Regions from separate parts of the Streptomyces sp. NPDC051051 genome, predicted to be linked through region 3. Evidence: riboswitches for the same ligand, from Rfam matches in the RefSeq annotation. Region 3 holds a riboswitch; each other region holds the start of a gene.

The links. A riboswitch is a leader RNA that binds a small molecule or an ion and turns the genes downstream of it on or off. The one in region 3 is predicted to bind cyclic di-AMP.
Region 1: linked by a shared signal. The riboswitch ahead of AB0N31_RS28120 (M23 family metallopeptidase) and the one ahead of AB0N31_RS15075 (LysM peptidoglycan-binding domain-containing M23 family metallopeptidase) in region 3 are both predicted to bind cyclic di-AMP.
Region 2: linked by a shared signal. The riboswitch ahead of AB0N31_RS07195 (transglycosylase family protein) and the one ahead of AB0N31_RS15075 (LysM peptidoglycan-binding domain-containing M23 family metallopeptidase) in region 3 are both predicted to bind cyclic di-AMP.
Region 4: linked by a shared signal. The riboswitch ahead of AB0N31_RS29215 (NlpC/P60 family protein) and the one ahead of AB0N31_RS15075 (LysM peptidoglycan-binding domain-containing M23 family metallopeptidase) in region 3 are both predicted to bind cyclic di-AMP.

The regions. Positions count from the first base shown of each region.
Region 1 covers NZ_JBFBCB010000044.1:38,609-46,006, reverse strand. Annotated here, with positions in the region: gene AB0N31_RS28125 (GntR family transcriptional regulator) at 44-736, opposite strand; gene AB0N31_RS28120 (M23 family metallopeptidase) at 925-1,668, opposite strand; cyclic di-AMP (ydaO/yuaA leader) riboswitch at 1,682-1,849, opposite strand; gene AB0N31_RS28115 (pitrilysin family protein) at 2,060-3,448, opposite strand; gene AB0N31_RS28110 (pitrilysin family protein) at 3,445-4,806, opposite strand; gene AB0N31_RS28105 (DNA topoisomerase IV subunit A) at 5,165-7,398, shown strand, end outside.
Region 2 covers NZ_JBFBCB010000006.1:153,673-161,070, forward strand. Annotated here, with positions in the region: gene AB0N31_RS07170 (glycoside hydrolase domain-containing protein) at 1-434, shown strand, start outside; gene AB0N31_RS07175 (SurA N-terminal domain-containing protein) at 576-1,226, shown strand; gene AB0N31_RS07180 (nucleoside triphosphate pyrophosphohydrolase) at 1,276-2,259, shown strand; gene AB0N31_RS07185 (cytochrome P450) at 2,356-3,654, shown strand; gene AB0N31_RS07190 (transglycosylase family protein) at 3,836-4,858, shown strand; cyclic di-AMP (ydaO/yuaA leader) riboswitch at 5,063-5,245, shown strand; gene AB0N31_RS07195 (transglycosylase family protein) at 5,249-5,959, shown strand; gene eno (phosphopyruvate hydratase) at 6,291-7,398, shown strand, end outside.
Region 3 covers NZ_JBFBCB010000016.1:129,075-136,472, reverse strand. Annotated here, with positions in the region: gene AB0N31_RS15095 (aspartate aminotransferase family protein) at 1-758, shown strand, start outside; gene AB0N31_RS15090 (XRE family transcriptional regulator) at 844-1,476, shown strand; gene AB0N31_RS15085 (DUF6126 family protein) at 1,473-1,595, shown strand; gene AB0N31_RS15080 (tyrosine-protein phosphatase) at 1,630-2,427, opposite strand; cyclic di-AMP (ydaO/yuaA leader) riboswitch at 2,951-3,143, shown strand; gene AB0N31_RS15075 (LysM peptidoglycan-binding domain-containing M23 family metallopeptidase) at 3,148-4,149, shown strand; gene AB0N31_RS15070 (DUF6250 domain-containing protein) at 4,443-5,156, shown strand; gene AB0N31_RS15065 (SGNH/GDSL hydrolase family protein) at 5,302-6,087, shown strand; gene AB0N31_RS15060 (TetR family transcriptional regulator C-terminal domain-containing protein) at 6,160-6,768, opposite strand; gene AB0N31_RS15055 (Glu/Leu/Phe/Val dehydrogenase dimerization domain-containing protein) at 6,810-7,398, opposite strand, start outside.
Region 4 covers NZ_JBFBCB010000048.1:45,584-52,981, reverse strand. Annotated here, with positions in the region: gene AB0N31_RS29240 (PspC domain-containing protein) at 1-248, shown strand, start outside; gene AB0N31_RS29235 (response regulator transcription factor) at 248-988, shown strand; gene AB0N31_RS29230 (NlpC/P60 family protein) at 999-2,069, opposite strand; gene AB0N31_RS29225 (hypothetical protein) at 2,548-2,901, shown strand; gene AB0N31_RS29220 (hypothetical protein) at 2,879-3,031, opposite strand; gene AB0N31_RS29215 (NlpC/P60 family protein) at 3,175-4,308, opposite strand; cyclic di-AMP (ydaO/yuaA leader) riboswitch at 4,358-4,533, opposite strand; gene pcrA (DNA helicase PcrA) at 4,765-7,251, shown strand; gene AB0N31_RS29205 (M23 family metallopeptidase) at 7,315-7,398, opposite strand, start outside.

The DNA.
Region 1 (7,398 bases), on a different contig from region 3:
ATACCTCTCCGCCGAATTACCTTCTTTGTATACGGCCCTCGTGTTAATGCCGGAGGCCGGACATGTTGACGACGTGTTGCGAAGTCCTCACACGGTCCCGGCGGTCACCGCCCGGAAAGCGCAGCCGGTGCGCGGAGGTCGCGCGCTCGGTGTGCAGCGCCGTCACCGCCCGCGCGCGTTCTCCGTCGCCGCGCGCCACCGCGTCCACGATCGCGCCGTGTTCCGCCCAGGACTCCATGGGGGTGGCCGACGCGTCGACCGTGTACATCCAGGAGATCTTGTGGCGCAGCTGGGTGAGCGTCGAGGTGAGGGCGTGACTGCCGGAGGCCTGGGCGAGGGTCTCGTGGAACCAGCCCCCCAGGGAGCGCAGATCCTCGCTGTTGCCGCGCCTGGCACGCTCCTGGCCCAGCCGGACGAGGCCGCGCAGCACCTTGAGGTGGGCCTCGGTGCGTCGCTGGGCGGCCCGGGCGGCGCCGAGCGGCTCCAGGAGCATGCGCATCTCCAGCAGGTCGGCGGCCTCCTGCTCGGTCGGTTCGGCGACGCACGCGCCCGCGTGCCGCCGCGTCACGACGAAACCCTCCGCCTCCAGCGTGCGCAGCGCCTCCCGGACGGGGACGCGCGAGACACCGTAGCGGCGTGCGAGGAGTTCCTCGGTGAGGCGGCTGCCGCGCTCGTAGACACCCGCGACGATGTCGTCCCGGATGGCCGTGCACACCGAGTGCGCCGGAATACGCATGACCGACCTCCGCCTTAATCCCCGTGAAACGTCGACGATTGACGTGTGTTCCGTGACTCTATTGCAATCAGCGGGAATTTCCGATGGCGGGCCGGAATCCAGGGATATTTTTCGGACAGTACGGTCCCGGAAACGACGAAAGCCCCGGCCGCGCGGGCCGGGGCCGTACGATCTGTCGCCGTACGTCGTCAGATGTGCACACCGTGCTTGCGGAGGTAGGCGACCGGATCGATGTCCGAGCCGTACTCCACGCCGGTGCGGGCCTCGAAGTGCAGATGCGGGCCGGTCACGTTACCGGTGGCGCCGGACAGGGCGATGCGCTGCCCCGGGGCCACCTTCTGGCCCACCGAGACGCTGATGGACGACAGGTGGCCGTACTGGGTGTACGTGCCGTCGTTCATCCGGATCACGACCTGGTTGCCGTAGGCGCCGCCCCAGCCGGCCTCGACGACGGTGCCGAGGCCCACCGCGTGCACGGGGGTGCCGCTGGCGGCGTGGAAGTCGATGCCGGTGTGGCTGCCGGAGGACCACAGCGAGCCGCCGGACCGGTAGCCGGTGGAGACGTAGGAGCCGCTGATCGGCGAGACGAAGGCGTTCAGGCGCTCGCGCTCGGCCGCGCGGGCGGCGCGGACCCGGGCCTCGCGCTCCGCCTCGGCCTGGGCGGCGGCCTCCTGGCGCGCGGCCTCCGCCACGGCGGCCTGCTTCTGCGCGGCGGCCTGGTCGTCGATCCGCTCGGCGACCGTGTCGCCGATCGTGACGACCGGGATGAGGCCGGTCTGCTCGACGGCCTTCTCCGCGGCGAGGGCGGGGCCGGAGGCGACGGTGCCGATGACGCCGGTGGTGGTGAGCGCAGCGATGCCCGCCGCGCGGGCGGTGGTGCGCTTCATCCTGCTGGGACGACGGTGCTTCCCGGTGGCGCAAGTGGACGCCATGAAGTTGAGCGGTCCTTTCCTTCCCTCTCGCCTACCGGGTTAGCTGACGGGTTCGGAGCAGGAAGGTCTCCTACGGACCCCCTCGCGGCTCGCGCGGGCGTCCGATTCACCCCAGGGACTGTCTGGTTGGGTCCCCGGCTCCCCTGGCTCGCGCCGTGGGGGGACTCGGCGATGACTGTCCGGTGCCGCGGACGCGGCGCACTGCCTGACGAACAGCCCGGTTGAAACTAGACGCGGCGGCCGTCGATCCCCAAACAGAACGCGGCTTTTGTAGCGCATGCCACAGGGCAGACAGGCAGCCTTTCCCTCAATTCGGACATCAAGGAGCCCTGGTGGCACATCCGTCCACCAGGGCTCCTGCGCGCGGCCTCACGGCCGCCGGTCCGCGTTCCTACTCCGCGGAGACGACCTTCACCTCACCGATGCCGAGGGCCTCGACCGGCGCCTTGATCGCGGCCGCGTCGCCGACGAGGACCGTCACCAGGCGATCCACCGGGAAGGCGCTCACGACCGCCGCCGTGGCCTCCACGGTGCCGGTCGCGGCGAGCTGCTGGTACAGCGTGGCCTGGTAGTCGTCCGGCAGGTGCTGCTCGACCTGGTCGGCCAGCGTGCCCGCCACGGCGGCGGCCGTCTCGTACTTCAGGGGCGCCACTCCGACGAGGTTCTGCACGGCGACGTCCCGCTCGGCGTCGGTCAGACCGCCCTCGGCGAGGGTGCGCAGCACCTTCCACAGGTCCTCCAGCGCGGGACCGGTGTTGGGGGTGTCGACCGAACCGCTGATGGCGAGCATCGCGGCGCCCGAGCCGTCCGGCGCGGACCTGAGGACCTGGCCGAAGGCGCGCACGCCGTAGGTGTAGCCCTTCTCCTCGCGCAGGACGCGGTCCAGCCGGGAGGTGAGGGTGCCGCCCAGGCAGTACGTGCCGAGCACCTGCGCGGGCCACACGCGCGCGTGCCGGTCGGCGCCGATGCGGCCGATCAGCAGCTGCGTCTGGACGGCCCCGGGGCGGTCCACGACGACGACCCGTCCGGTGTCGTCGGCGGTCACCGGCGGCACCGGCCGCGGCTGGGCCGCGGACCCCGTCCAGGCGCCCAGGGTGTCGCCCAGGAGCGCGTCGAGGTCGACTCCGGTGAGATCGCCGACGACCACGGCGGTGGCCGTGGCGGGGCGGACGTGCTTCTCGTAGAAGGCGCGTACGGCGGCGGAGTCGATCTTCTCGACGGTCTCCGCGGTGCCCTGGCGCGGGCGCGACATGCGCGCGGTCGCCGGGAACAGCTCCTTGGAGAGCTCCTTGGCGGCGCGCCGGGAGGGGTTGGCCAGCTCGTGCGGGATCTCGTCCAGGCGGTTGCGGACGAGGCGCTCGACCTCGCTGTCGGCGAACGCGGGCGCCCGCAGGGCGTCGGCCACGAGGCCGAGGGCCTTGGCCAGGCGGGAGGCCGGAACCTCCAGGCTGAGGCGGACGCCGGGGTGGTCGGCGTGCGCGTCGAGGGTGGCGCCGCAGCGCTCCAGCTCGGCGGCGAACTCCTCGGCGGAGTGCTTGTCCGTGCCCTCGGAGAAGGCCCGCGCCATGATCGTGGCGACGCCGTCGAGGCCGGCCGGTTCGGCGTCCAGGGGCGCGTCGAGGATGACCTCGACGGCGACGACCTGCTGTCCGGGGCGGTGGCAGTGCAGGACGGTCAGGCCGTTGTCGAGCGTCCCGCGCTCGGGGGCGGGGAACGCCCAGGGCCTGGCCTCGCCCGCGCGGGGCTGGGGGTGGAAGTCCATCGCGGCGAGCTCGGTCACTGGGCCGCCTCCTCGTTCTCGTCCTCGTCGGCGGTGTTCTCGGCGGGCTCGGTGGGCTCGGTGGGCTCGTAGACCAGTACGGCTCGGTTGTCCGGGCGCAGGCGGGCCCGGGCGATCTCCCGGACCTCCTCCGCGGTGACGTCCAGCACGCGCTGGACGGCGGTCAGGGCCAGCTGCGGGTCGCCGAACAGCACCGCGTACCGGCACAGTTCGTCGGCGCGGCCGGCGACCGTGCCGAGACGGTCCAGCCACTCGCGCTCCAACTGGGCCTGGGCGCGCTCCATCTCCTCGTCGGTGGGGCCCTCCTCGGCGAACCGGGCGAGCTCCTCGTCGATGGCCGTCTCGATGACGGGCACCTCGACGTCGCCGGACGTCTTGACGTCCAGCCAGCCCAGGGAGGGCGCCCCGGCCAGGCGCAGCAGGCCGAAGCCGGCGGCCACGGCCGTACGGTCGCGGCGGACCAGGCGGTTGTAGAGGCGGGAGGACTCGCCGCCGCCGAGCACGGTGAGCGCCAGGTCGACCGCGTCGCACGCGCGTGTGCCGTCCTGCGGCAGACGGTAGGCGGCCATCAGGGCGCGGGCCGGGACCTCCTCCTCTACGACCTCGCGCAGCTGCTCGCCGATGATGTCGGGCAGGGAGCCGTCACGGGGCTGGGGCTTGCCGTCGTGGGCGGGGATGGAGCCGAAGTACTTCTCGACCCAGGCGAGCGTCTGCTCCGGGTCGATGTCGCCGACGACCGACAGCACGGCGTTGTTGGGCGCGTAGTACGTGCGGAAGAACGCGCGCGCGTCCTCCAGGGTCGCCGCGTCCAGGTCGGCCATCGAGCCGATCGGCGTGTGGTGGTAAGGATGGCCCTCGGGGTAGGCGAGGGCGGTCAGCTTCTCGAACGCCGTGCCGTAGGGGACGTTGTCGTAGCGCTGGCGGCGTTCGTTCTTGACGACGTCGCGCTGGTTCTCCATGGACTCGTCGTCCAGCGCGGCCAGCAGCGAGCCCATGCGGTCCGCCTCCAGCCAGAGGGCGAGCTCCAGCTGGTGCGTGGGCATGGTCTCGAAGTAGTTGGTGCGCTCGAAACTGGTCGTGCCGTTGAGCGAGCCGCCCGCACCCTGGACCAGCTCGAAGTGACCGTTGCCCTTGACCTGCCCGGAGCCCTGGAACATCAGGTGCTCGAAGAGGTGGGCAAGGCCGGTGCGGCCCTTGACTTCGTGGCGCGAGCCCACGTCGTACCAGAGGCACACCGCCGCGACGGGGGTCAGGTGATCCTCGGAGAGCACCACGCGCAGGCCGTTGGCCAGGCGGTGCTCGGTCGCTGTCAGGCCCCCGGAGCCTGCCTGGGCTGTGGCCGTGTGACCCATGGGCATGTACGTCCTTCCGATCGCGGGCGCGGTCGTCGAAACCGCGTTTTTCCTGCCGGTCCTGCCAGTTTTTCCTGCCGGTCCTGCCACTGTATGCAAGCGTGCGGAGCGGCGGTGGAGTTCCCGGGCGGCGTACGCCGAGAGCGAGATCGCGTAGCCTGCGGACAGCCGTGGACGAGGTGCCTCTCCGGCCGGTCCGGTCGCCGACGCCCGGGCCCCGGGACGCACTGTCGGTGCCACGGTCCACAATGGTCCGCGGAGATCCCGTCACACGCCTCAGCAAGAGTGAGCCGCAGGACGCGCGTCGACACCGACGTGAGCGCCCCGCAGGCGAGCGACCAGGAAACAGGAGGAGCCGGCAGCGATGGCCCGCCGCAGCACGAAGACCCCGCCGCCCGACGACTCGTACGAGGAGCGGATCCTCGACATCGACGTCGTCGACGAGATGCAGGGCTCCTTCCTCGAGTACGCGTACTCGGTCATCTACTCCCGCGCCCTGCCGGACGCCCGCGACGGCCTCAAGCCCGTCCACCGCCGGATCGTCTACCAGATGAACGAGATGGGCCTGCGCCCCGACCGCGGCTACGTGAAGTGCGCGCGGGTCGTCGGCGAGGTCATGGGCAAGCTGCACCCGCACGGCGACGCGTCGATCTACGACGCCCTGGTGCGCATGGCCCAGCCGTTCTCCATGCGCGTGCCCCTGGTCGACGGCCACGGCAACTTCGGCTCGCTGGGCAACGACGACCCGCCGGCCGCCATGCGGTACACCGAGTGCCGTCAGACCGCGGCGACGAGCCTGATGACCGAGTCCATCGACGAGGACACGGTCGACTTCAACCCGAACTACGACGGCCAGGAGCGGGAGCCGGCGGCACTGCCCGCCGCGTTCCCGAACCTCCTGGTCAACGGCTCCTCGGGCATCGCGGTCGGCATGGCCACGAACATGCCGCCGCACAACCTGGGCGAGGTCGTCTCGGCCGCCCGCCACCTGATCCGGTTCCCGAACGCGGATCTGGACACGCTGATGAAGCACGTCCCGGGCCCGGACCTGCCCACCGGCGGGCGGATCGTCGGCCTCTCGGGGATCCGGGACGCCTACGAGACGGGCCGCGGCACCTTCAAGATCCGCGCCACGGTGTCGGTGGAGACCGTGACGGCCCGCCGCAAGGGCCTCGTCGTCACCGAACTGCCCTTCGCCGTCGGCCCCGAGAAGGTCATCGCCAAGATCAAGGACCTGGTCGGCTCGAAGAAGATCCAGGGCATCGCCGACGTCAAGGACCTCACCGACCGCGAGCACGGGCTGCGCCTGGTCATCGAGATCAAGAACGGCTTCGTGCCGGAGGCGGTCCTGGAGCAGCTGTACAAGCTGACGCCCATGGAGGAGTCCTTCGGCATCAACAACGTGGCGCTGGTGGACGGCCAGCCGCTCACGCTGGGCCTGAAGGAACTGCTCGAGGTCTACCTCGACCACCGCTTCGAGGTCGTCCGGCGGCGCAGCGAGTTCCGCCGGACCAAGCGCCGCGACCGTCTGCACCTGGTCGAAGGCCTGCTCACGGCGCTCGTCGACATCGACGAGGTCATCCGGCTGATCCGCTCCAGCGACAACAGCGCGCAGGCCAAGGAGCGTCTGATCGAGCGCTTCTCCCTGTCGGAGATCCAGACGCAGTACATCCTCGACACGCCGCTGCGCCGGCTGACCAGGTACGACCGGATCGAGCTGGAGGCGGAGAAGGAGAAGCTCAACGAGGAGATCGCCGAGCTGACCCGGATCCTGGAGTCGGACGCGGAGCTGCGCAAGCTGGTCTCGGCCGAACTGGCCGTGGTGGCGAAGAAGTTCGGCACCGAGCGCCGTACGGTCCTGCTGGAGTCGGCGGGCACGCCGGCCTCCGCCGTGCCCCTCCAGGTCGCCGACGACCCGTGCCGGGTGCTGCTCTCCTCGACGGGTCTGCTGGCCCGCACGGCGAACGCCGAGCCCTTCGGGGAGGACGCGGACGCCCGGCGGACCAAGCACGACGTGATCGTGTCGGCCGTGCCGGCCACCGCGCGCGGGGAGATCGGCGCGGTCACCTCGACGGGCCGGCTGCTGCGCATCAACGTCGTCGACCTGCCGCAGCTGCCGGACACGGCGTCCGCGCCGAACCTCTCGGGCGGCGCGCCGCTGGCGGAGTTCGTCTCGCTGGAGGGTGACGAGACGGTGGTCTGCCTGACCACGCTCGACGAGTCCTCCCCCGGTATCGCGCTCGGCACGGAGCAGGGCGTCGTCAAGCGTGTGGTGCCCGACTACCCGAGCAACAAGGGCGAGCTGGAGGTCATCACCCTCAAGGAGGGTGACCGGATCGTCGGCGCGGTCGAGCTGCGCACCGGCGAGGAGGACCTGGTCTTCATCACGGACGACGCCCAGCTGTTGCGCTACCAGGCGTCGCAGGTCCGCCCGCAGGGCCGCCCGGCCGGCGGTATGACGGGCATCAAGCTCACGGACGGCGCGAAGGTGATCTCCTTCACCGCCGTGGACCCGGCGGCCGACGCGGTGGTCTTCACGGTCGCGGGCTCGCGCGGCACCCTGGACGACTCCGTCCAGACGACCGCCAAGCTGACCCC
Region 2 (7,398 bases), on a different contig from region 3:
GCGCCACCGACGCCGCGGACGCGGTCGCCAGGGCCGCCGCGCTCGGCATGAAGGCCGGCAGCCCGATCTACCTCGACATGGAGCCGTACGACATCACGAACAAGGCGTGCAACGACGCCGTGCTCACCTACGTGCGCTCCTTCACCAAGACCCTGCGCGCCAAGACCTACCGGGCCGGCTACTACGGCTTCAGCAGCTCCAGCGCCAAGGCGATCGCCACCGCGACGAACAAGACGGACCTGCCGGGCAACCTCTGGTACGCGCTGTGGGACAAGCAGAACACCACCACCGCGGACTGGCCGTGGGCCGCGACGCAGTACACCGACCACAGCCGCGGCCACCAGTACATGGTCAACAGCAAGGAGACCCGCGGCGGTTACACGATCACCGTGGACCGCGACGCGTGGGACGCCCCGGTCGCCCTCGTGGGCTGACCCCGTACGGGTGCGGGCGCGGCGGTGCCCGAAGTCCCGGTGAATCGTTGGTCCAATGGGTTGGCCCCAGCCGCACCACTGCCTACCATCGATCACCGCAAGACTTTGTGCACCGCCGCACAATCTCCTCGGGAGGCTTCCTTGCACCGCCGTCGTCGCACCGCGCTCCTGCTGTCCGCCGCGATCGTCGTGGCGGGCCCCCTCCTCACGGCCTGCGGGAACGAGGCCCATCCCGGAGCGGCGGCCGTCGTCGGCGGCCAGCGGATCACCGTCTCGCAGCTGGAGAGCCGGGTGAGCGAGGTGCGCGAGGCGCAGCGCGCCGCCGTCCCCGACGAGACCCAGTACGCCCAGGCCATCGCCCGTACCGGCACCCTCACCCGCGACACCCTGCACGGCATGGTCCTCGACCGGGTGCTGCACCGTGCCGCCGAGGACGCGGGCGTCACCGTCAGCCGCAAGGAGGTCCAGGCGATGCGGGCCGGCCTGGAGCAGCAGGCGGGCGGCGCCAAGGGCCTGGAGACCACCTGGCTCCAGCAGTACGGCATCCCGCCGCAGCGCCTCGACGAGAACCTCCGCCTCCAGCTGGAGGCCCAGAAACTCGCCACGGAGCTCGGCACCGACACCAGCCGGCCCGAGTTCTGGAACGCCCTGTCGAAGGCGTCGAAGGAACTCGACGTCGACCTCAACCCGCGCTACGGCGACTGGGACGTGCAGAAGGTCAGCCGCGTCGACGCCAGGACACCGTGGGTCCGCGACGTGACGACGGCGTCCCAGCCCCCGCAGACGGCCTGACCGTCCGGCACGGCCGGGGGCCGTCGGCGGGTTGGGTTACGTTCGGGGAGTGAACGAAACGAGTCCCGAAGGCGCCCCGGCCCCCGGCCGCGTCGTCCTGCTCACCACCAGTCACCGGGTCGCCCCCGGCCTGCTGTCCTGGCCCGCCTGGCAGGCGCTGCGCGAGGCCGACCGGGTGATGTGCGCGGACGGCACCCATCCCCAGCTGCCGTACCTGCGCGAGGCCGGCATAGCGGTGGCGGAGACCGCCCCCACCGCCGAGGACCTCCTCGCGGCCTGCGCCGGCGGCCGCACGGTCGTCGTGGTGGCGACCGGCGAGGGGGAGCCCGCCCTGACCGACGGCCTGGCCCGCCTGGCCGGCTCCGGCCGCGTGACCATGCCCGACCTGGAACTGCTCCCCGCCTCCTACGACCTCCCCGGCGCCCGCCTCCTCGACCTCGTGCAGGTCATGGACCGCATCCGCGCCGAGTGCCCCTGGTCCTCCCGGCAGACCCACCAGGGCCTCGCCAAGTACGGCATCGAGGAGGCGTACGAACTCGTCGAGGCCATCGAGGACGGCGACCGCGACGAACTGCGCGAGGAACTGGGCGACGTCCTCCTGCAGGTCGTCTTCCACGCCCGCATCGCCGAGGAGCACGAGGAGGCCCCGTTCTCCGTCGACGACGTCGCGGGCACGATCGTCACCAAGCTCATCCACCGCCACCCGCACGTCTTCGGCGACGCCACCGCGACCACCCCCGAGGAGGTCAAGGAGCACTGGCTGCGCACGAAGGCGGTCGAGAAGCGCCGCGAGTCGGTCACCGACGGCATCCCCCTCCACCAGCCGGGCCTGGCCCTGGCGGCGAAGCTCGCGTCGAGGGTCCGCTCGGCGCACCTGGAGGTGCCGCTCCCGGCGGCGGAGGGCATCGGCTACGAACTGCTCGCCCTGGCGGCCCGCGCGGAGGCGGAGGGCGTGGACCCGGAGGCTGCCCTGCGAGCGGCGGCCCGCACCTATCGGGACGCGATCCGCTCGGCCGAAGGAGTGGGGGAGTAGGGCGGCGGCCCGTCGGGACCCCGCGATGCGGCAGCCGCGGGCCGTGGCCGCGCCGGGCCGGCGCGGCCGTCGCCCGGTCCCGGTTACCGTCGGGGAGTGACCCAGCAGCCCGCACCCGAGCCGTCCGCGCCAGCCCTGTTCACCTGGGAGTTCGCCACCGACCCCTACCCCGCCTACGCCTGGCTCCGCGAGCACGCGCCCGTGCACCGCACGCGGCTGCCCAGCGGTGTGGAGGCCTGGCTGGTCACCCGGTACGCCGATGCCAAGCAGGCCCTCGCCGACCAGAGGCTCAGCAAGAACCCGGCGCACCACGACGAGCCCGCGCACGCCAGAGGCAGGACCGGCATCCCCGGTGAGCGCAAGGCCGAGCTGATGACGCATCTGCTGAACATCGACCCGCCGGACCACACCCGGCTGCGACGCCTCGTCAGCAAGGCGTTCACGCCCCGCCGGGTCGCCGAGTTCGCGCCCCGCGTGCAGGAGCTGACGGACGGGCTCATCGACCGGTTCGCGGAGCGGGGCACCGCCGACCTCATCCACGACTTCGCCTTCCCGCTCCCCATCTACGCCATCTGCGACCTGCTCGGCGTTCCCCGCGAGGACCAGGACGACTTCCGGGACTGGGCGGGCATGATGATCCGGCACGGCGGGGGCCCGCGCGGCGGTGTCGCCCGGTCGGTGAAGAAGATGCGCGGCTACCTCCTGGACCTCATCCACCGCAAGCGCCTGGAGCTTCCCGCGGATCCGGCCCCCGGCGAGGACCTCCTCTCGGGTCTGATCCGCGCCTCCGACCACGGTGAGCACCTCACCGAGAACGAGGCCGCCGCCATGGCCTTCATCCTGTTGTTCGCCGGGTTCGAGACGACGGTCAACCTGATCGGCAACGGCACCTACGCCCTGCTGACCCACCCCGGGCAGCGCGCCCGCCTCCAGGACTCCCTGGCCGCGGGCGAGAGCGGCCTCCTGGCGACCGGCGTGGAGGAACTCCTGCGCTACGACGGCCCGGTGGAACTCGCCACCTGGCGGTTCGCCACCGAGCCCCTGACCGTCGGCGGGCAGGACATCGCCCCCGGCGACGCCGTCCTCGTCGTCCTGGCGGCCGCCGACCGGGACCCGGAGCGGTTCGCCGACCCGGACGTCCTCGACCTGTCCCGCCGCGACAACCAGCATCTGGGCTACGGCCACGGCATCCACTACTGCCTGGGCGCCCCCCTCGCCCGCCTGGAGGGACAGACCGCGCTGGCCACCCTCCTGACCCGGCTGCCCGATCTGCGACTGGACGCCGACCCGGCCGACCTGAGGTGGCGCGGCGGTCTCATCATGCGCGGACTGCGCACCCTGCCCGTGCGGTTCGGCCCGGCCGTTTCCGGTGAACCCCCCGCAGCCGTCCGCTGACCATCCGTTATGTGCCCGGACGGCGAAGCAGAAGTGACCATTCCTCACTTCTGTGATCTTCACGTGATCTGCGCGGCATTAACTTGTGACAAGTGATCGTCTGCCGATACGTTCACCTGTCAGCGCGGCGCCCCCCTTTCGCGGCCCGCGCAAGCACTGCTGTCTCGAGAAAGGCCCTTGCATGCTCTCCGGGAACGGTCGACACCGGCGCCCCCGCCAGGCTCCGGCCCTCCTCGTCGCGGCCGGCGTGACCGGCTCCGCGATCGCCATCCCGCTGCTCGGCGCCACCGGCGCGAGCGCGGCCGACGGCACGGTGTGGGACACGGTGGCGGAGTGCGAGTCCGGCGGCTCCTGGAGTGCCGACCAGGGCAACGGCGAGTACGGCGGTCTGGCACTGAGTCAGGACGACTGGGAGGCTTACGGCGGACTCGACTTCGCCGAGCGCCCCGACCTGGCCAGTCGCAACCAGCAGATATCCGTCGCGCAGAAGGTCCTCGCCGACCGGGGCGTCGGCGCCTGGGGCACCTGCGGGCTGACGTCCGGGCTCAGCAAGGAGAACGGCGCGGGCAACCTGGACACCGGGGTGGCGGACGACCCGTCCGGCTCCTCCGTGTCGTCCGGCTTGTCCGACCTGTCCAAGGGGTCGTCCGGCTCCTCGAACTCCTCGGGCTCCGCGGACTCCTCGGACGGCAAGACGGCATCGTCCTCCCCGTCGACCGAATCCTCCCCGGATGCCACGGACGAGACCTCTCCGTCCGCTTCGTCCTCTTCCTCCGGTAAGCCGGACAGCTCCTCGAAGTCCGATGTGCCGACGGCCGCGGACGCGGGCACCTCGGGAGCGGACGGCAGCTCGCCCACGGCCACCCCCGAAGTGGACGACTCGGACAAGTCGGTCCAGGAGGCGGGCTCTTGGAGCCTCGTCGACACCGGCTCCCTCGCCTCCGGCCGTCACCGCGGCACCTCCGCCGACGAGGTCGTGCCGGACGGCACCACCACCGCATCCTCCGGCCGGCACGCCGCGGGCACCTCCGGCAGCGCGGTGGGCACCTACGTCGTGCGCGACGGCGACTCCCTCGTCTCCATCGCCGACTCCCTTGACCTCGACGGCGGATGGCGCGCCCTCTACGCCGAGAACAGGGACGCCATCGGCGCCGACCCGAACAACATCGCCCCCGGTCAGACGCTCGACACAGGGGTGGAATAGGGCGGAAAAACGGGAAAAGCAGCGGGAGTTCACGTCACACTTCGCGCTGAATGTCCGTTTTGATCAAAGTGTGGGATGAGTCTCAGAAGGCGTGATCGTCTTTGAAATTCGGCCGAGCGCGTGTCTACGGTCGTGACCGCTCGGCAATCCGAGCCCCGGCTGTCGCAACGCCGAATCCTGCCAGTGGCAGCCCGGGAACAGTCGTCGCGTCAAGCGCCGTAGGCAGGAGCGGGGGACCCAAGGTAAGTGCCGTAACGGTCGGCTGACCGGAACGGCTCGGGGTGAAGCCACGCCTCCCCGGGAGCAGTGCTCCCGGACGGGAGTGGCCGGGCAACTCACACGGCCCGAACCCGACAGCTCACCTCGCAGGCGTCGGTGAGGGGATCCACCATGCTGTTTTCCGCCAAGGGCAAGCACCGCCGTCCGTCCAAGGCCACCCGCGCCGCCGCGCTCGCCGGGGTCACCGGTGTCGCCATCGCCGCCCCGCTGATGGCGGCCGGCAACGCCTCCGCCGCCACCGCCTCCGAGTGGGACGCGGTCGCCCAGTGCGAGTCCGGCGGCAACTGGTCCATCAACACCGGCAACGGCTACTACGGCGGCCTGCAGTTCTCCGCCTCCACCTGGGCCGCGTACGGCGGCACGCAGTACGCCGGCACCGCCGACAAGGCCTCGAAGTCCCAGCAGATCCAGATCGCCGAGAAGGTCCTCGCGGGCCAGGGCAAGGGTGCCTGGCCGGTCTGCGGCGTGGGCCTGTCCGGCGCCGCGTACAACGGCGGCTCGGCTTCCACCGGCTCGTCCACCGGCGGCTCCTCGGCCGGCTCCTCCTCCTCGGAGACCACCACCCGCTCCACCGAGAAGCAGAGCGCCTCCCGCTCCGCCGAGCGCCCGGCGGCCAAGTCCCAGAAGACCGTCACCACCCCGACCGGCAAGAAGGTCGAGAAGGGCGACGGCGAGTACAAGGTCGTCACGGGCGACACCCTCAGCTCCATCGCCCAGGCGCAGGGCGTCGAGGGCGGCTGGGCCAAGCTGTTCGAGCTGAACAAGGACATCGTCCAGGACGCCGACCTCATCTACCCGGGTCAGCAGCTGCACCTGAAGTGACATCCGGCTCCCGGCCGGACCACAGCCCCCTCGCAGCCGAGCCCGTCACGCTGAGGGCCTCGTGAGGGAGCCCCCGTCCCCGCGGTCCCCCCGCCCCGGTGCGTGTTCCCCCGTACGCACCCGGGCGGGGTTTTCTTTTCCCGTTCGCCGCCTTCTGTTGGCCACCCTCTTTGTTCCGGGCTGAAACAATGGGTACCGTCTCCCTGTCCACGGGACGGTCGGTCGGCCGACCGACGCCCCGAGGCGGTTAGGCTCTAGTCGCAAGGCTCAGCAAGGGCTCGTCACGGCCCGCTCGTGCCCCGCACAACCAGCGTCACATCCCAAGAAGGAGATGCTCGTGCCGTCCATCGACGTCGTCGTAGCCCGGGAAATCCTGGACTCCCGAGGCAACCCCACGGTCGAGGTCGAGGTCGGCCTCGACGACGGCAGCACGGGTCGTGCCGCCGTCCCCTCCGGCGCCTCCACCGGCGCCTTCGAGGCCATCGAGCTTCGCGACGGTGACCCGAACCGCTACCAGGGCAAGGGCGTCGAGAAGGCCGTCCTGGCCGTCATCGAGCAGATCGGCCCCGAGCTGGTCGGCTACGACGCCACCGAGCAGCGCCTGATCGACCAGGCCATGTTCGACCTGGACGCCACCGACAACAAGGGCTCCCTCGGCGCCAACGCCATCCTCGGCGTCTCCCTCGCCGTCGCCCACGCCGCCTCCGAGGCCAGCGACCTCCCGCTCTTCCGCTACCTGGGCGGCCCGAACGCGCACCTGCTGCCCGTTCCGATGATGAACATCCTGAACGGCGGCTCGCACGCCGACTCCAACGTGGACATCCAGGAGTTCATGATCGCCCCGATCGGCGCGGAGTCCTTCTCCGAGGCCCTGCGCTGGGGCGCCGAGGTCTACCACACCCTCAAGAAGGTGCTGAAGACCAAGGGCCTGTCCACCGGCCTGGGCGACGAGGGCGGCTTCGCCCCGAACCTGGAGTCCAACCGCGCCGCGCTCGACCTCATCATCGAGGCCATCAAGCAGGCGGGTTACGTCCCCGGCGAGCAGATCGCGCTCGCGCTCGACGTCGCCGCGTCCGAGTTCTACAAGGACGGCGTCTACGAGTTCGAGGGCAAGTCCCGCTCGGCCGCCGAGATGACCGAGTACTACGAGGAGTTGGTCTCCGCGTACCCGCTGGTCTCCATCGAGGACCCGCTGTACGAGGACGACTGGGCCGGCTGGAAGGTCATCACCGACAAGCTGGGCGACAAGGTCCAGATCGTCGGCGACGACCTCTTCGTCACCAACCCGGAGCGCCTGGCCCGCGGCATCGAGGAGGGCTCCGCGAACGCCCTCCTGGTCAAGGTCAACCAGATCGGCTCGCTGACCGAGACGCTGGACGCCGTCGAGATGGCCCAGCGCAACGGCTTCAAGTGCATGATGTCCCACCGCTCCGGCGAGA
Region 3 (7,398 bases):
GGGTTCACGAGGCGCCGCCCGGCTACCTGCGCTCCGCCCAGGAGCTGCTGCGCCGCCACAAGGCGCTGCTCATCGCCGACGAGGTGCAGACCGGCCTCGGCCGGACCGGCGACTTCTACGCCCACCAGCACGAGGAGGGGGTCGAACCCGACCTGGTCTGCGTCGCCAAGGCGCTCTCCGGCGGCTATGTGCCGGTCGGCGCCACGCTCGGCAAGGACTGGATCTTCAAGAAGGTCTACTCGTCCATGGACCGGGTGCTGGTGCACTCGGCGAGCTTCGGGTCCAACGCGCAGGCCATGGCGGCCGGGCTGGCCGTGCTGTCCGTGATGGAGAACGAGCAGATCGTCGCGAACGCCCGCGCGACCGGGGAACTGCTGAAGTCCCGGCTCGCGGCGCTGACCGACACGTACGAGCTGCTCGCCGACGTGCGCGGGCGGGGCCTGATGATCGGCATCGAGTTCGGCAAGCCCCGCTCGCTGAAGCTGCGCAGCCGCTGGACCATGCTCCAGGCGGCCCGCAAGGGCCTGTTCGCGCAGATGGTGGTCGTCCCGCTGCTCCAGCGGCACCGCATCCTCACCCAGGTCTCCGGCGATCATCTGGAGGTGATCAAGCTGATCCCGCCGCTGGTCGTGGGGGAGCGGGAGGTGGACCGGTTCGTGGACGCCTTCACCGAGGTGATGGACGACGCGCACAAGGGCGGCGGGCTCGTCTGGGACTTCGGCCGGACGCTGATCAAGCAGGCGGTGGCCAACCGGTAGGGCGACCGGCGGACCCTCCCCGAGGGCTCTTTGCCTCTCAGGCAAGAAACTTGCCGCAGAGGCAAAGTTCCGGCTGAATGAAGGGATGAGCCACCCCACTTCCGAGGAGGCCGGGCCCGCTCCCGGGCCGGTGGACGACCTCGGCGTCGTCGCGCCGCAGCTGCGCGCCCTGCGCCGGCGCGCCTCCCTCACCCTGGAGGCCGCGGCCCGCACGGCCGGGCTGTCGCCGGCCCACCTCTCCCGGCTGGAGACCGGGCAGCGCCAGCCCTCGCTGCCGATGCTGCTCGCGCTCGCCCGTGTCTACGGTACGACCGTCTCGGAACTGCTCGGCGAGACGGTCGCCGACCGGGACGCCGTCGTGCGCGCCGCCGACATGGAGCCCACCCACGCGGGCGGCTGGACCTACCGGCAGTCCGGCGCCCCGGGGCGGGGCATGCAGGCACTGCACGTGCAGGTGCCCCACGGCTCGCAGGGCGACATCGTGCGGGTGCATCCCGGCGAGGAGTGGCTGCACGTCCTGCGCGGGCGGCTGCGGCTGCGCCTCGGGGACGCCACCCATCTGCTCGGGCCCGGCGACAGCGCGCACTTCGACTCGCTGACCCCGCACCGCATCGCCGCCCAGGACCCCGACGGGGTCGACCTGCTGTTCGTCCACACCCTGTTGCAGAGCCCGACGGCCGCACTGTGCCTCGGCCCCACCCCTGGAGAGACGCCATGACCGACATGGAGGAGAAGTTCCCCCGGAGCCTGTGGATCCGGCTGATCATCTACATCGCGGTGGGGCACCTCTTCGCCGGGTTCCTCTGGCTGCTGTTCGAGGTCGGCGCCAAGCAGTAGACGGCGGGGGAGACCGGACGCCGGGGGTGCCCGCTCAGTCGAGCAGGCGCTCCCGGAGCCGTTCGCGGGTCTCCGGGGCCAGACCGAGGCCCTGCTCCAGGTAGGCCTCGACGCCGCCCCAGGTGTCCTCGATGGTGTGGAACGCGGCCGCGAGGTACTCCGCACGGGCGTCGAAGAGGGGGCTCAGCAGCTCCATGACCTCGGGGGAGTACGCCTCGGGGGAGGTGCCGTTGCGGCGCACCTTGTAGCGGCGGTGCTTGGCGTTGGACTCCAGGTAGTCGGCCAGGATCGCCTCCTCCTCCACGCCCACCGCGAGCAGCGTCACGGCGATGGACAGACCGGCCCGGTCCTTGCCCGCCGCGCAGTGCATGAGCGCCGGGACGCTGTCCTCGGCGAGGGAGTGCAGCACGCGCGAGTGCTCGCCCGTGCGCTCCGTCATGATCGAGCGGTAGGAGGCGATCATCCGGCCGGCCGCCTTGCCGTCGCCGAGGATCTCCCGCAGCTGGTCGATGTCGCCGTCGCGGACCATCTTCCAGAACTCGGCTCCGTCCGCCGGGTCGGAGAGCGGCAGGTTCACATTGCGCACGCCCGGCAGCTCGACGTCCGGGCCCTCCAGCCTCTGGTCCGCCGCGTTGCGGAAGTCGAAGACCGTGTGCAGGCCCAGCGAGGCCAGGAACGCGGCGTCCTCGTCGGTGGCGTGCGCGAGATGTCCGCTGCGGAACAGCACGCCGTGGCGGACCCGCCGGCCGTCGACGGTCGGCAGGCCGCCCACGTCCCGGAAGTTGCGCACTCCGGCCAGCTCGGGCTCGGTCGACGGGATCTGCTGCGTCACGGGGGCTCCTCCCGGTCGTCGGTCCCGGCCGGCGCGGCTCGACGTGGCCACCGGAACACTTCCCTGACCATACGACATGGATGCCTGGGGCAAACGGGTCCTCGACCAGGCCTTCGAGACCTCCGCCGGCCCTGTTCGAACCGGGGGTCCGACGCGCGGGTCCGCCGGCGGAGGTCTCCCGGGAGGGCCGGTCGGGTGCGCACCCGGCGCACGGTGACCTTGATGTGTTGGTTATCCGCTCGTGCGACATCTGGGAGTTCTGTCCGAATTGAAGCCTTCATTCCAACTCGCTCTGGAATAAGGCGCTCTGGGGGCCTGTCACGTGAGCAGCGTCATATCCGTGACCCTGAGTCGCCCGTCATGCTCACGTAATACGGTTGTTTTCCAAGGCTGTTCATCGGAAAAGCGGCCTCTCGATTCACGGAAAGTGACCGGGAACTCCCACCGGGGATCAAGAGAAAGCCTCGACGAGCACAACCTTCGCTTGTCCCCGTGCGTCGTGGTCGCTTACGTTCCAGACCAATCCGGACGGACGCCCAATCCTGCCGCCGCCCGGAGCCCGCACACTCACCCGTGAACGGCAGGAGCGGGGGACCCACAGGCAGTACCGCCTGTTCCGGTCTCCGGAACGGCTAGGGGTACAGCCGCGCCCCGGCGCGGCCGGACATCTCCAGTCCGCACCCGACAGCTCACCTCGCAGGCGCCGGAGAGGAATTCGTCATGCCCGCCAAGGGTAAGCACCGCCGTCCGAAGCCCCAGCGCTTCACCCGCTCCATCGCCGCCGCCGGAACCGGCGGCGCCGCGCTCGCCCTCCCGCTCATAGGGGCCACCGGTGCGCACGCCGCACCGTCGCAGTCGGCGACGCAGGCGGTCTCCGCGGCTTCCGCGCTCTCCGCCGCTCCGGAAAAGGCCGTCCAGGCCGTTCCCGTGGCGCAGAAGTCCGCGAAGTCCACCACGACCTACACGGTGCGGTCCGGCGACTACCTCTCCAAGATCGCGGACGAGCAGGACGTCAGCGGCGGCTGGACCCGGCTCTACGCGGACAACCGCGAGGCCGTCGGGGACGACCCGTCGCTGATCCACCCGGGTCTGAAGCTGTCGATCGGCAAGAAGGCCGCGACGGGCACGGCCAAGTCGCCGTCCGTTTCGTCCGGTTCCTCCTCCTCGTCGAAGCGGCCCTCGGGCTCCACCGCGAAGTCGTCGGCGTCCTCGGGGTCGGCGGCGTCCTCGAAGTCGTCCTCCTCGGACTCCGCGAAGCCGTCCTCCTCGAAGGCGTCCACGACGCAGGCCGCCGAGAACACCACCGCCGCCACCGGCTTCGCCCTCCCGGTCTCCGGCGCGACCGTCGGCACCCCGTACAAGATGTCCGGCAGCATGTGGTCCAGCGGGTACCACACCGGTGTCGACTTCGTCGTCCCCACCGGCACCTCGCTCAAGGCCGTCGGCGCGGGCACGGTCGTCTCCGCGGGCTGGGGCGGCGCGTACGGCAACCAGGTCGTCATCAAGCTCGCCGACGGCTTCTACGCCCAGTACGCCCACCTGTCCTCGCTCTCCGTCTCGGCCGGCCAGTCCGTCTCCGCCGGTCAGCAGGTCGGCCTCTCCGGTGCCACCGGCAACGTGACCGGCCCGCACCTGCACTTCGAGATCCGCACCGGTCCCGACTACGGCTCGGACGTCGACCCGGTCGCCTACCTCCGCTCGCACGGCGTCTCCGTCGGCTGACGTACGGCTCGACCTCCCGCCCGACACGCCGCCGAAGGCCGGCCCCCGATCCCCGGGGCCGGCCTTCGGCGTTTCCGCATGCGCACCGGCACCGGCACGGCACCGGCGCCCGCGCGATCTTGCACGTTCGTGATCGTTCCATTGCGGTTGCGTGGCGGGCGGGCCAGGGGCGTCGACAGGCGGGGCGGGGTGGGGACACAGTGACCGGAAGGGCGGCAAGCGCTTTCTCCCGCGGTGCGCTCCGTCCGCCTCACGTCCTCCCGCGTCACCACGCCCTGAAGGAGCCGCATCCCATGACCACCACCCGCAGGGCCTTCGGCGCCCTGGCCGCCGGCGCCGCCCTGGCCGCCCTCGCCCCCGCGGCCGCCGCGAGCGCCGCGCCCCGCCACCGCCGCCCGATCGCCCACGACGACTTCCGCCGCGGCCTCGGCAAGTGGGCCGTCGAACTGGAGAAGGGCGGCACCGTCACCGCCTCCCGCGGCACCCTGGAGGTCGACGTGCCCGCCGGCGCGACGATCTGGTTCAAGGAGCGGCTCGAAGGGCCGTACGTCCTGGAGTACACGGCCACCCCGGTTTCCGCGGGCGGCGTCAACGACCGCGTCTCGGACCTCAACAACTTCTGGAACGCCGTCGACGCCCGTTCCCCGGACGACCTCTTCGCCACCGCGCGCGGCGGCGCCCTCGCCGAGTACGACCACCTCAGGACGTACTACGTCGGCTACGGCGCCAACGGCAACACCACCACCCGGCTGCGCCGTTACGTCGGCCGGGCGGGGGAGCGGCCGCTGCTGTCCGACTACACCGAGCCGCTGCTGGTGCCGAACGCGCCGCACCACGTCCGCATCGTCTCCGACGGCTCGACCGTCCGCTGGTGGAACAACGGGCGGCTCGTCTTCGACCACACCGACCCGGAGCCGTACACCGCCGGGCACTTCGCCTTCCGCACCACCTGGAGCCATTTCCGGATCGACGGCTTCCGGGTGTGGTCGTTGCACCGACACGGGTGACGAGGGCCTTATTCCCACATTGGCCAAGTCTTTAGGAGTGGCTTATCTCACCGCCCGTCAACCCCTGCCTACGGTCGCGTAAGTCACATTCGAAGGTGAATCATGAACGGCTGTGGCAGACGATTCGAAGAATGACGACAGCTCAGTGATCGGGTCGTACGTGGCGGTGGGGGACAGCTTCACCGAGGGCGTCGGCGACCCCGGTCCCGACGGGAGGTTCGTCGGCTGGGCCGACCGGTTCGCGGTACTCCTCGCGGACCGGCGGCCCGAAGGCGACTTCCGGTACGTCAACCTCGCGGTGCGCGGCAAGCTGCTCGACCAGATCGTGGAGGACCAGCTTCCGCGAGCGGTCGAGCTGGCACCGGACCTGGTCTCCTTCTGCGCGGGCGGCAACGACATCCTCCGGCCCGGCACCGACCCCGACGAGGTCGCCGAACGTTTCGAGCGGGCGATCGCGGCCCTCGCCGCGGTGGCCGGCACCGTGATGGTGACGACCGGGTTCGACACCCGTGGCGTCCCCGTGCTCAAGCACCTGCGCGGCAAGATCGCCACCTACAACGGACACGTGCGCGCCGTCGCCGACCGGTACGGCTGCCCGGTCCTCGACCTGTGGTCCCTGAAGTCCATCCAGGACCGGCGGGCCTGGGACGGCGACCGGCTCCACCTCGGGGCGGAGGGCCACACGCGTGTGGCGCTGCGCGCCGGTCAGGTCCTCGGCCTGGAGGTGCCCGCCGACCCGGAGCAGCCCTGGCCGCAGCTCCCGCCGCGCGGCACCCTCGAGATCCGGCGCGACGACGTGCAGTGGGCGCGCGAGTACCTGGTGCCGTGGATCGGGCGCCGGCTGCGCGGGGAGTCCTCGGGCGACCACGTGACCGCCAAGGGCATCCTCTCGCCCGACGACATCAAGATGCGGATCGCCGCGGTGGCGTGAGCCGACCGGCGCGACCGGCCGTTCCCGGGGAGCGGCCGGCCGCGCCGGTGCGCGGACCCGGCCGGTACGGCTTCAGCGATCCTGGGGTCCCGCCATCCCCAGTTCCCGGGTCAGCGCCTCCTCCACCCACTCCTGCGCGCGGCTCCGGGACACTGCGCCGTCGTAGGACGTGAGCTGTACGGCGAGGCCGTCGAGGAGGGCCGTCAGGCGCAGGGCCGTCCCGGCCGGGTCGGGACAGCGGAACTCGCCCGCGGCCACCCCCTCCGCGATCACCTCGGCGAGCGCCGCCTTCCACCGCCGGTCGAGATCGCGGGCGACCTCCCGCAGCGCGGGTTCGCGCAGCGACACCGCCCAGCCCTCGATCCACAGCCGCCAGCCCTTGGCCGGCCCGGTGGGGGCGTACCAGCGCACCGCCGACCGCAGCCGGCGCAGCGCGGTCGTCCGGCGGCCGAGCAGCTTGCGCAGATGGGCCAGGTCGCCCTCGGCGGCGTAGGCGAACGCGTCGGCGACGAGCCGCTCCTTGGTGGAGAAGTGATAGAGCACCAGCGCGTTGCTCACGCCGAGCGCCGAGGCCACGTCGGCGATCCTGACCGCCGCCACGCCCCGCGCCTCGATCTGCTCGATGGCCGCCCGCAGCAGTTCCTCGCGCCGCTCGGCCACACTCAACCGGACCCTTGCCACGCCGTCACCCTACACAGGGCCTGCGACCTGCGCGGACGCCGTCAGCGGTGGTGGCCGAAGCGCTCCGCGATGACCGGCAGCCGCTGCTCGGCGATGGCGTGCGCGGCCTGGCGAGGGGTCGTTCCGTCGGACTCCGCGCGCGCCAGTACGCGTTCCACCAGCGCGCGCATCGAGCGGCGCGTGTGGGCGAACGCCTCCCCGGCGTCCGCGCCGATGTCGCCGAACAGCGTCCACCACCACCAGGCGTTCGTCCCGGAGTTGACGACGACGTCCGGCAGCACGCTCACCCCGCGCGCGTGCAGCAGCTCCTCCGCCTCGGGCAGGACCGGCATGTTGGCCGCCTCGACGATCCAGCGCGCGGTGATCCGCGCCTGTTCCCGCGGCCCGATCGCGTACGACACGGCGGCCGGCACCAGCACCTCCGCCTCGGCCGACAGCCAGGCGTCGCCCGGGAGTTCGGCGAAGCCCGGGCGCAGCGCGCCGCGGTCGACGGTGCCGTGGGCGTCCCGCGCGGCCAGCAGCGCCTCCACGTCGAGGCCCGCCGGGTCGGCGATCGTGCCCTTGACGTCGGCGACGGCCACCACCGTCAGCCCCGCGCGCGCGAGGAAGCGCGCCGTCGCCCCGCCCATG
Region 4 (7,398 bases), on a different contig from region 3:
ACGCCGCCAAGTACGGTGGCGAGGGCGGCGCCGTACAGGTCTACGCCGAGGTCGAGGGCAGGACGGTCTTCGTGTCCGTCCGGGACCGCGGTCCCGGCTTCGACCTCGATTCGATACCCGCCGACCGGATGGGCGTCAGAGAATCGATCATCGGCCGCATGGAGCGCAACGGCGGCACGGCGCGGCTCCGGGCGGTCCCGGGCGGCGGCACGGAGGTCGAGCTGGAGATGGAGAGGGCGGAGAAGTGATGAGCGACCCGACCGAGACGAACGGCACGACGGGGGCGGCCCCGGCGGCTGCGCCCGCGCACGGCGAGGGCGGCACCGGACGGCACGTGCGGGTGGTCCTCGTCGACGACCACCGCATGTTCCGCACGGGCGTGCAGGCCGAGATCGGCCGGACCGAGGAGACCGGTGTGGAGGTCGTGGGCGAGGCCGCCGACGTCGACCAGGCGGTCACGGTCATCACCGCGACCCGGCCCGAGGTCGTCCTGCTCGACGTGCATCTTCCGGGCGGCGGCGGCGTCGAAGTGCTGCGCCGCTGCGCCCCGTTGATGAGCGACGCCGAGCGGCCCGTGCGTTTCCTCGCTCTGTCCGTCTCGGACGCCGCGGAGGACGTGATCGGCGTCATCCGCGGCGGCGCCCGCGGCTACGTCACCAAGACGATCACCGGCACCGACCTGGTCGACTCCGTCTTCCGCGTCCAGGAGGGCGACGCGGTCTTCTCGCCGCGGCTCGCCGGGTTCGTCCTGGACGCCTTCGCCTCCACCGACGCCCCGCCGGTCGACGAGGACCTCGACCGCCTCACCCAGCGCGAGCGCGAGGTGCTGCGCCTCATCGCACGCGGTTACGCCTACAAGGAGATCGCCAAGCAGCTGTTCATCTCGGTGAAGACGGTCGAGTCCCACGTCTCGGCGGTGCTGCGCAAGCTCCAGCTGTCCAACCGCCACGAGCTGACCCGCTGGGCGACGGCCCGACGGCTGGTGTGACGGGGGAGCCTCAGACCACCCGGGTGGCCCCCGCGTACGGCATCTCGTCGATCGGTGCCACGCGCACCGGGGCCGACGGGTTCGGGGCGTGGATCATCCTGCCGCCGCCGATGTAGAGCCCGACATGGGTGATGCCGGGGTAGAAGAACACCAGGTCGCCCGGCCGGAGTTCGGAGCGGGAGACGCGGCGCCCGGCGTCGATCTGGGCGTACGTCGTGCGGGGCAGGGAGACGCCCGCCGAGCGGTAAGCCGCCTGGACCAGGCCCGAGCAGTCGAAGGCGTGCGGGCCGGTCGCCCCCCACACGTAAGGGCTGCCCAGCTTGGCGTAGGCGTAGGAGACGGCCGCCGCCGCGCGGGAGCCGGTCGCGGTGGCCGCGCCGGGGGCGGGCAGGTCGGCACGGGCTCCCGCCGAGGTCCGTGAGGCACGGGTATCCGTCCCGCCGCCCGTGTCCGCGGTGAGCCGCGCCCGTTCCTCGGCCGTGAGCCGGTTCAGCAGGCGCCGCGCCGCACCCAGCTTGTCGGTGATCGTCTTCTTGTGCCGCTTCAGCTCCGCCTGCCGCGTCTTGAGTGAGGTCAGCTGGACGCGGGCGGCGCCGCGCAGCTGCTCGATCTCCCGCAGCTGCCTGCCGACCCGGGTGACGGCGGCGGACTGGCGGTCGCCCGCCCGTTCGGCGAAGGCGGCGTTGTCGAGGTACTGGTCGGGGTCGTCGGAGAGTGCGAGCTGCACCGCCTGGTCGAGGCCGCCGCCGCGGTACTGCGCCGCGGCCATCGTCCCCAGCGCCTCGCGGGCCGTGTTGAGCCGGGCCTCCTTGCGCGCGGCCTCGTCGCGCAGCGTCTCCAGGCGCCGTTCGGCGGCCTTCGCCTTCTCCTGGGCGCCGTTGTACTTCTCGGTGGCGGCCTCGGCCTCCTGGTACAGCTTGTCCACCTTGGCCTTCACCTGTGCCGGGGTGGGGTTCGGCTCGGCGTGCCCGATCCCGTCGAAGGCGGTCGCGCCGGCCACACCGGCGAGGGCGATGGTCGCCGCCGCGCGGGCCGTGTGGCCGCCGGCCGAACGCTGACGGGGCTTGCGGTGCGCTGCCACGTGGGACTGCACGTCCTTTCGTCGACCGCCTCGTCGGTACGGCCGCCGGGGACCGGGGCCGCGGGGACGGGCCTCGGCCGCCGGGGGGAGCGGACGCACGGCCGCGCGGTGCGGCTGACGCGCCCGGCGACGCCCGCACGGGGGAGCGGAACGCCGCCGGACTCTCGGCGGTGGTGTCCGGCTGCCGCCCCGGGCCGGGCGGCGGTGGGAAGCCGGTCACCTGGGGGAGGACGCTAAGCCCGTTCGGGCCGGTCCGGTGACGCGATGTACGGAAGTGACAGGAGCGGACTGCCGGGTGACCGGAAGTGGCCCTACCGCCGGTCCCAGGTCGTCGACTTCACGCGGCGGGCCGACCGATGCGGTGAATCCGGGGCGCCCCGGAGCGGCACGCTGCTATGCGGCGCGCAGGTGCCCGAGGGGGCGGTGGGTGCGGGCCGGTGTCGGGAGGTGTCCGGCCCGGTGGCTAGCATCCGGCCTCATGGACCTACTCATCCACCTCTTCGTCGGCCTGCACATCGTCGGCATCGCCGCGCTGCTCGGCGGTTTCCTCACGCAGCTGAAGGCGATGGGGCAGGGCACGGCCCGCTTCGTCCCCGCGATGCTGCACGGTGCCGCGACGATGCTGGTCACCGGCGTGATCCTGGTCGGCCTCAACCAGGCGGACGACCAGGCGGTCAACAACATCAAGATCGGGGTGAAGCTGGCCCTGCTGATCGTGATCCTCGGCCTCGTCTACGTGAAGCGGGACGACGAGCGGGTGGAGAAGCCCCTGTTCGGCCTGGTCGGCCTGCTGACCGTGGCCAACGTCTTCATCGCGGTGCTCTGGACCTGAGCGACGCCCGCCCGTCCGCGACCGCGCCCGCCGCGACGGCCGGCCACGCCGCCACCGCGACCCACAGCAGCACCTCCCCGGAGCCCTGCAGCCACGGCACGCCGACGACGGCGACCCACAGCGTCGCCACCGCCGTCATCCCAGGGGGAACACGGTCACCCGGCGGCGCGTCCGGTGCGGGGCACGCCGCCGATGCCAGGGAGCGTACGGAGGTTTCCCCAGGACGCGCGCGGGGGCGCAGGACGACGCCCGCCCCCGCGCGCGGCACTCCCGTCAGGCCGGGCGCACCACGCTGTGGATCGACGACTCCCCGTCGTAGTAGATCGACTCCTCGCGCACGTACGCGCCGGGCTTCGGGGCGTGGATCATCATGCCGTTGCCTATGTAGATGCCGACGTGGGTGACGTCGGCGTAGAAGAAGACCAGGTCACCGGGTTGCGCGGCGGAGAGGGAGACCGTCGTGCCGGCGTTCACCTGGTCGTAGGTGACGCGCGGCAGGGAGACGCCGGCGGCCTTCCAGGCGGCTTGGGTGAGACCGGAGCAGTCGTAGGAGTCCGGACCGGTCGCACCCCACACGTACGGCTTGCCGATCTGCGCGCGGGCGAACGCCAGCGCCCTCTCGGCCTTGGTGGCGTACGAGGAGTCCGTGGACGTGGAGGGGGACGACGAGGGCGTCGACGTGCCGGTGCCCGCCGGATCCGACGCGCCGGCGCTCTCCTGCTGCGCGGCCGCCGTCTGCGCCGCCTGCTGCTCGGCCAGCTCGGCGGCCTTGCGGGCGGCCTCCTGCCGCTTCCGCTCCTCGATCTTCGCCAGTCGCGCCTTCTCCTCGGCCGTCAGCTGCGACAGCAGCGCGCGGGCGGAGCCGAGCTTCTTCTGGACGGCGGCCTTGGCGGTCCTCAGGTCGTTCTGCGAGTCGGTCAGCGTCCGGAGGCTCTGGGAGGCCTCCTGGCGCTTCTTCATCGTCTCCGCCTGGTCGGCGAAGTAGTCGTCGACCGCGCCCTTCTGGCGGTCGGTCACCCGCCCCATCAGCTGCGTCTGGTCGAAGTAGTCCTGCGGGGAGTCCGCGAGCAGGAGGGTCGCCGTGTCGGGGGCGGAGGCGCCGGTGCGGTACTGGGCTGCGGCGTAGGTTCCCAGCTCCTCGCGCGCGTCGTTGAGCTTCTGCGCGCGCTGCGCGACGTCGTCGAGGAGGGTGTCGACCTTCTTGCGCTGCTTGGTCGCCTTCTCCTTGGCGGCGTTGTACTTCTCGGTGGCCGACTCCGCCTGGCGGTAGAGGTCGTCGACCTTCTTCTCGACCTCCTCCAGGCTCGGCCTGTCGTCGGTGGAGGGGGCGGCGGTGGCCGTCTGCGAGAGCAGGGCCACCGAGGTGAGGGCGGCGGTGGCGAGAGCGGGCGTACGGATGCCTGCCATGCGCGTGCTCGCGGGACGCGGCTTGCGGTGCTGCGACGCCAAGGGAGGCGACTCCTTCCAGTTTCCGCCTACCGGGTTAGCTGTCGGGTTCGGGCGAGGATGCTTCGGAAGGGTTGCCCTACGGCTCGTCCTCCCCGGAGGGGAGTGAGCCGATTCACCCCAAGGTCTCGGTGGGTCCCCGGCTCCGGCTGCCGCGGGGCGCACCGGACTCGGCGGAGGCCGCGCGGCCCGGCGAGGTTCGCCGGAAGGGGTCGAGCGGCCTGCCCGGCACGGTAGCCAACTGGTGTGCCCCCTGTGAAGGTTGGTGGGTGATATGCCCGATACATTTTCGTGACCTCCGGACGGTTTGCCGTCCGCGGTCACCGACGGTGCAAGGGGGGCGCCGGAAGGTGAGGGGTCGGGATGTTTCCCGGACGGCCTCGGGTTGTCGGTGGGGCGGCCTAGACTCGGAGAGCGATGAGCAGCCTCTTTGACGACAGCTTCCTGGCGGACCTCCAGGCCCCCCGCGGCCACGACGAGGAACCCCCGCCACCGCCCGAGGACGATCACTCTCCGGAACCGGTTCCGGACGATCTGTTCGGCGGGAAGTTCGACGTGCCGCCGGACCGGGACACCCACTACCGCGACGGCGCCCCGCGCCCCCCGATCGACGCGGCGGCACTCCTGGAGGGGCTCAACGAGAACCAGCGCGCGGCCGTCGTCCACTCCGGCACCCCGCTGCTCATCGTCGCCGGTGCCGGCTCGGGCAAGACGCGCGTGCTGACCCACCGCATCGCCCACCTCCTCGCCGAGCGGCATGTCCATCCGGGCCAGATCCTCGCGATCACCTTCACCAACAAGGCCGCGGGCGAGATGAAGGAGCGCGTCGAGCAGCTCGTCGGCCCGCGGGCGAACGCGATGTGGGTGATGACCTTCCACAGCGCGTGCGTGCGCATCCTGCGCCGTGAGAGCAAGCGGCTCGGCTTCACCTCGTCGTTCTCGATCTACGACGCCGCCGACTCCAAGCGCCTGATGGCCCTGGTCTGCCGCGACCTCGACCTCGACCCCAAGCGCTTCCCGCCCAAGTCCTTCAGCGCCAAGATCAGCAACCTCAAGAACGAGCTGATCGACGAGGAGGACTTCGCCGCCCGGGCCGCCGACGGCTTCGAGAAGACCCTCGCGCAGGCCTACGCCATGTACCAGTCGCGGCTGCGCGAGGCGAACGCCCTCGACTTCGACGACCTGATCATGACGACGGTCAATCTCCTGCGCGCCTTCCCCGACGTCGCCGAGCACTACCGGCGCCGCTTCCGGCACGTCCTCGTCGACGAGTACCAGGACACCAACCACGCCCAGTACGCCCTGGTCAGGGAGCTCGTCGGCTCCGTCGAACAGCCGGTGGACGTACCGCGGAACGCGGACGACCTGCCGCCCGCCGAGCTGTGCGTCGTGGGCGACGCCGACCAGTCGATCTACGCCTTCCGCGGGGCGACCATCCGCAACATCCTCCAGTTCGAGGAGGACTACCCGGACGCCACCACGATCCTGCTGGAGCAGAACTACCGCTCCACCCAGACGATCCTCACCGCCGCCAACGCCGTCATCGAGCGCAACGAGTCCCGCCGTCCCAAGAACCTGTGGACCAATGCGGGCGAGGGTGCGCGCATCACCGGCTACGTCGCCGACACCGAGCACGACGAGGCACAGTTCGTCGCCGACGAGATAGACCGCCTCACGGACGCGGGCAAGGCCAAGGCCGGTGACGTCGCCGTCTTCTACCGGACCAACGCCCAGTCCCGCGTCTTCGAAGAGGTCTTCATCCGCGTCGGCCTGCCCTACAAGGTCGTCGGCGGCGTCCGCTTCTACGAGCGCAAGGAGGTCCGGGACGTCCTGGCCTACCTGCGCGTCCTCGCCAACCCCGAGGACTCGGTCCCGCTGCGCCGCATCCTCAACGTGCCCAAGCGCGGCATCGGCGAGCGCGCCGAGGCGATGATCGACGCCCTCTCCCAGCGCGAGAAGATCAGCTTCCCGCAGGCCCTCAAGCGCGTCGACGAGGCCTACGGCATGGCCGCGCGCTCCACGAACGCCGTCAAGCGGTTCAACACGCTGATGGAGGAGCTGCGCACGGTCGTCGAGTCTGGCGCGGGACCGGCGACCGTCCTGGAGGCCGTGCTCGAACGCACCGGCTACCTGGCCGAGTTGCAGGCCTCCACCGATCCGCAGGACGAGACCCGTATCGAGAACCTCCAGGAACTCGCCGCCGTGGCCCTGGAGTTCGAGCAGGAGTCCGGCGAGGGCGAGGCGACCGGCTCGCTCTCCGACTTCCTGGAGCGGGTCGCGCTGGTCGCCGACTCCGACCAGATCCCGGACGAGGGCGAGGACGGCTCCGGTGTCATCACGCTCATGACCCTCCACACCGCCAAGGGCCTGGAGTTCCCGGTCGTCTTCCTCACCGGCATGGAGGACGGCGTGTTCCCGCACATGCGCGCCCTCGGCCAGACCAAGGAGCTGGAGGAGGAGCGCCGCCTGGCCTACGTCGGCATCACCCGCGCGCGGGAGCGGCTCTACCTGACGCGCTCGGCGCTGCGCAGCGCCTGGGGGCAGCCGTCGTACAACCCGCCCTCGCGGTTCCTGGAGGAGATCCCGGCCGTGCACGTGGACTGGAAGCGGACGGGGGCGACCTCGCCCGTGTCCTCCGGCCCGGTGTCCGGGGTGGCGGCTTCGCTGTCGTCGTCCCGATCGCGCTCCTCGGCGGCCGGCGCGTCCGGCTTCGCCACGCGGCGCACCGCGGAGAAGCCGGTGATCGCCCTGGCCGTCGGCGACCGCGTCACCCACGACCAGTTCGGCCTCGGCACCGTCGTCGGTGTGAAGGGCACCGGCGCCAACGCGGAGGCGACGGTCGACTTCGGCGAGGCCAAGCCGAAGCGGCTGCTGCTGCGCTACGCGCCGGTGGAGAAGCTGTAGCGCGCACGACATGAGCCCCCGGCGTCGGGTCGACGACGGGGGCTCATCGCGGAGTCGAGGGGGCTACGTCGGGTCGAGCCCGTGGCTGCGCAGCCACGGCAGCGGGTCGATCGCGGAGCCTCCGCCCGGCCGGACCTCGAAGTGCAG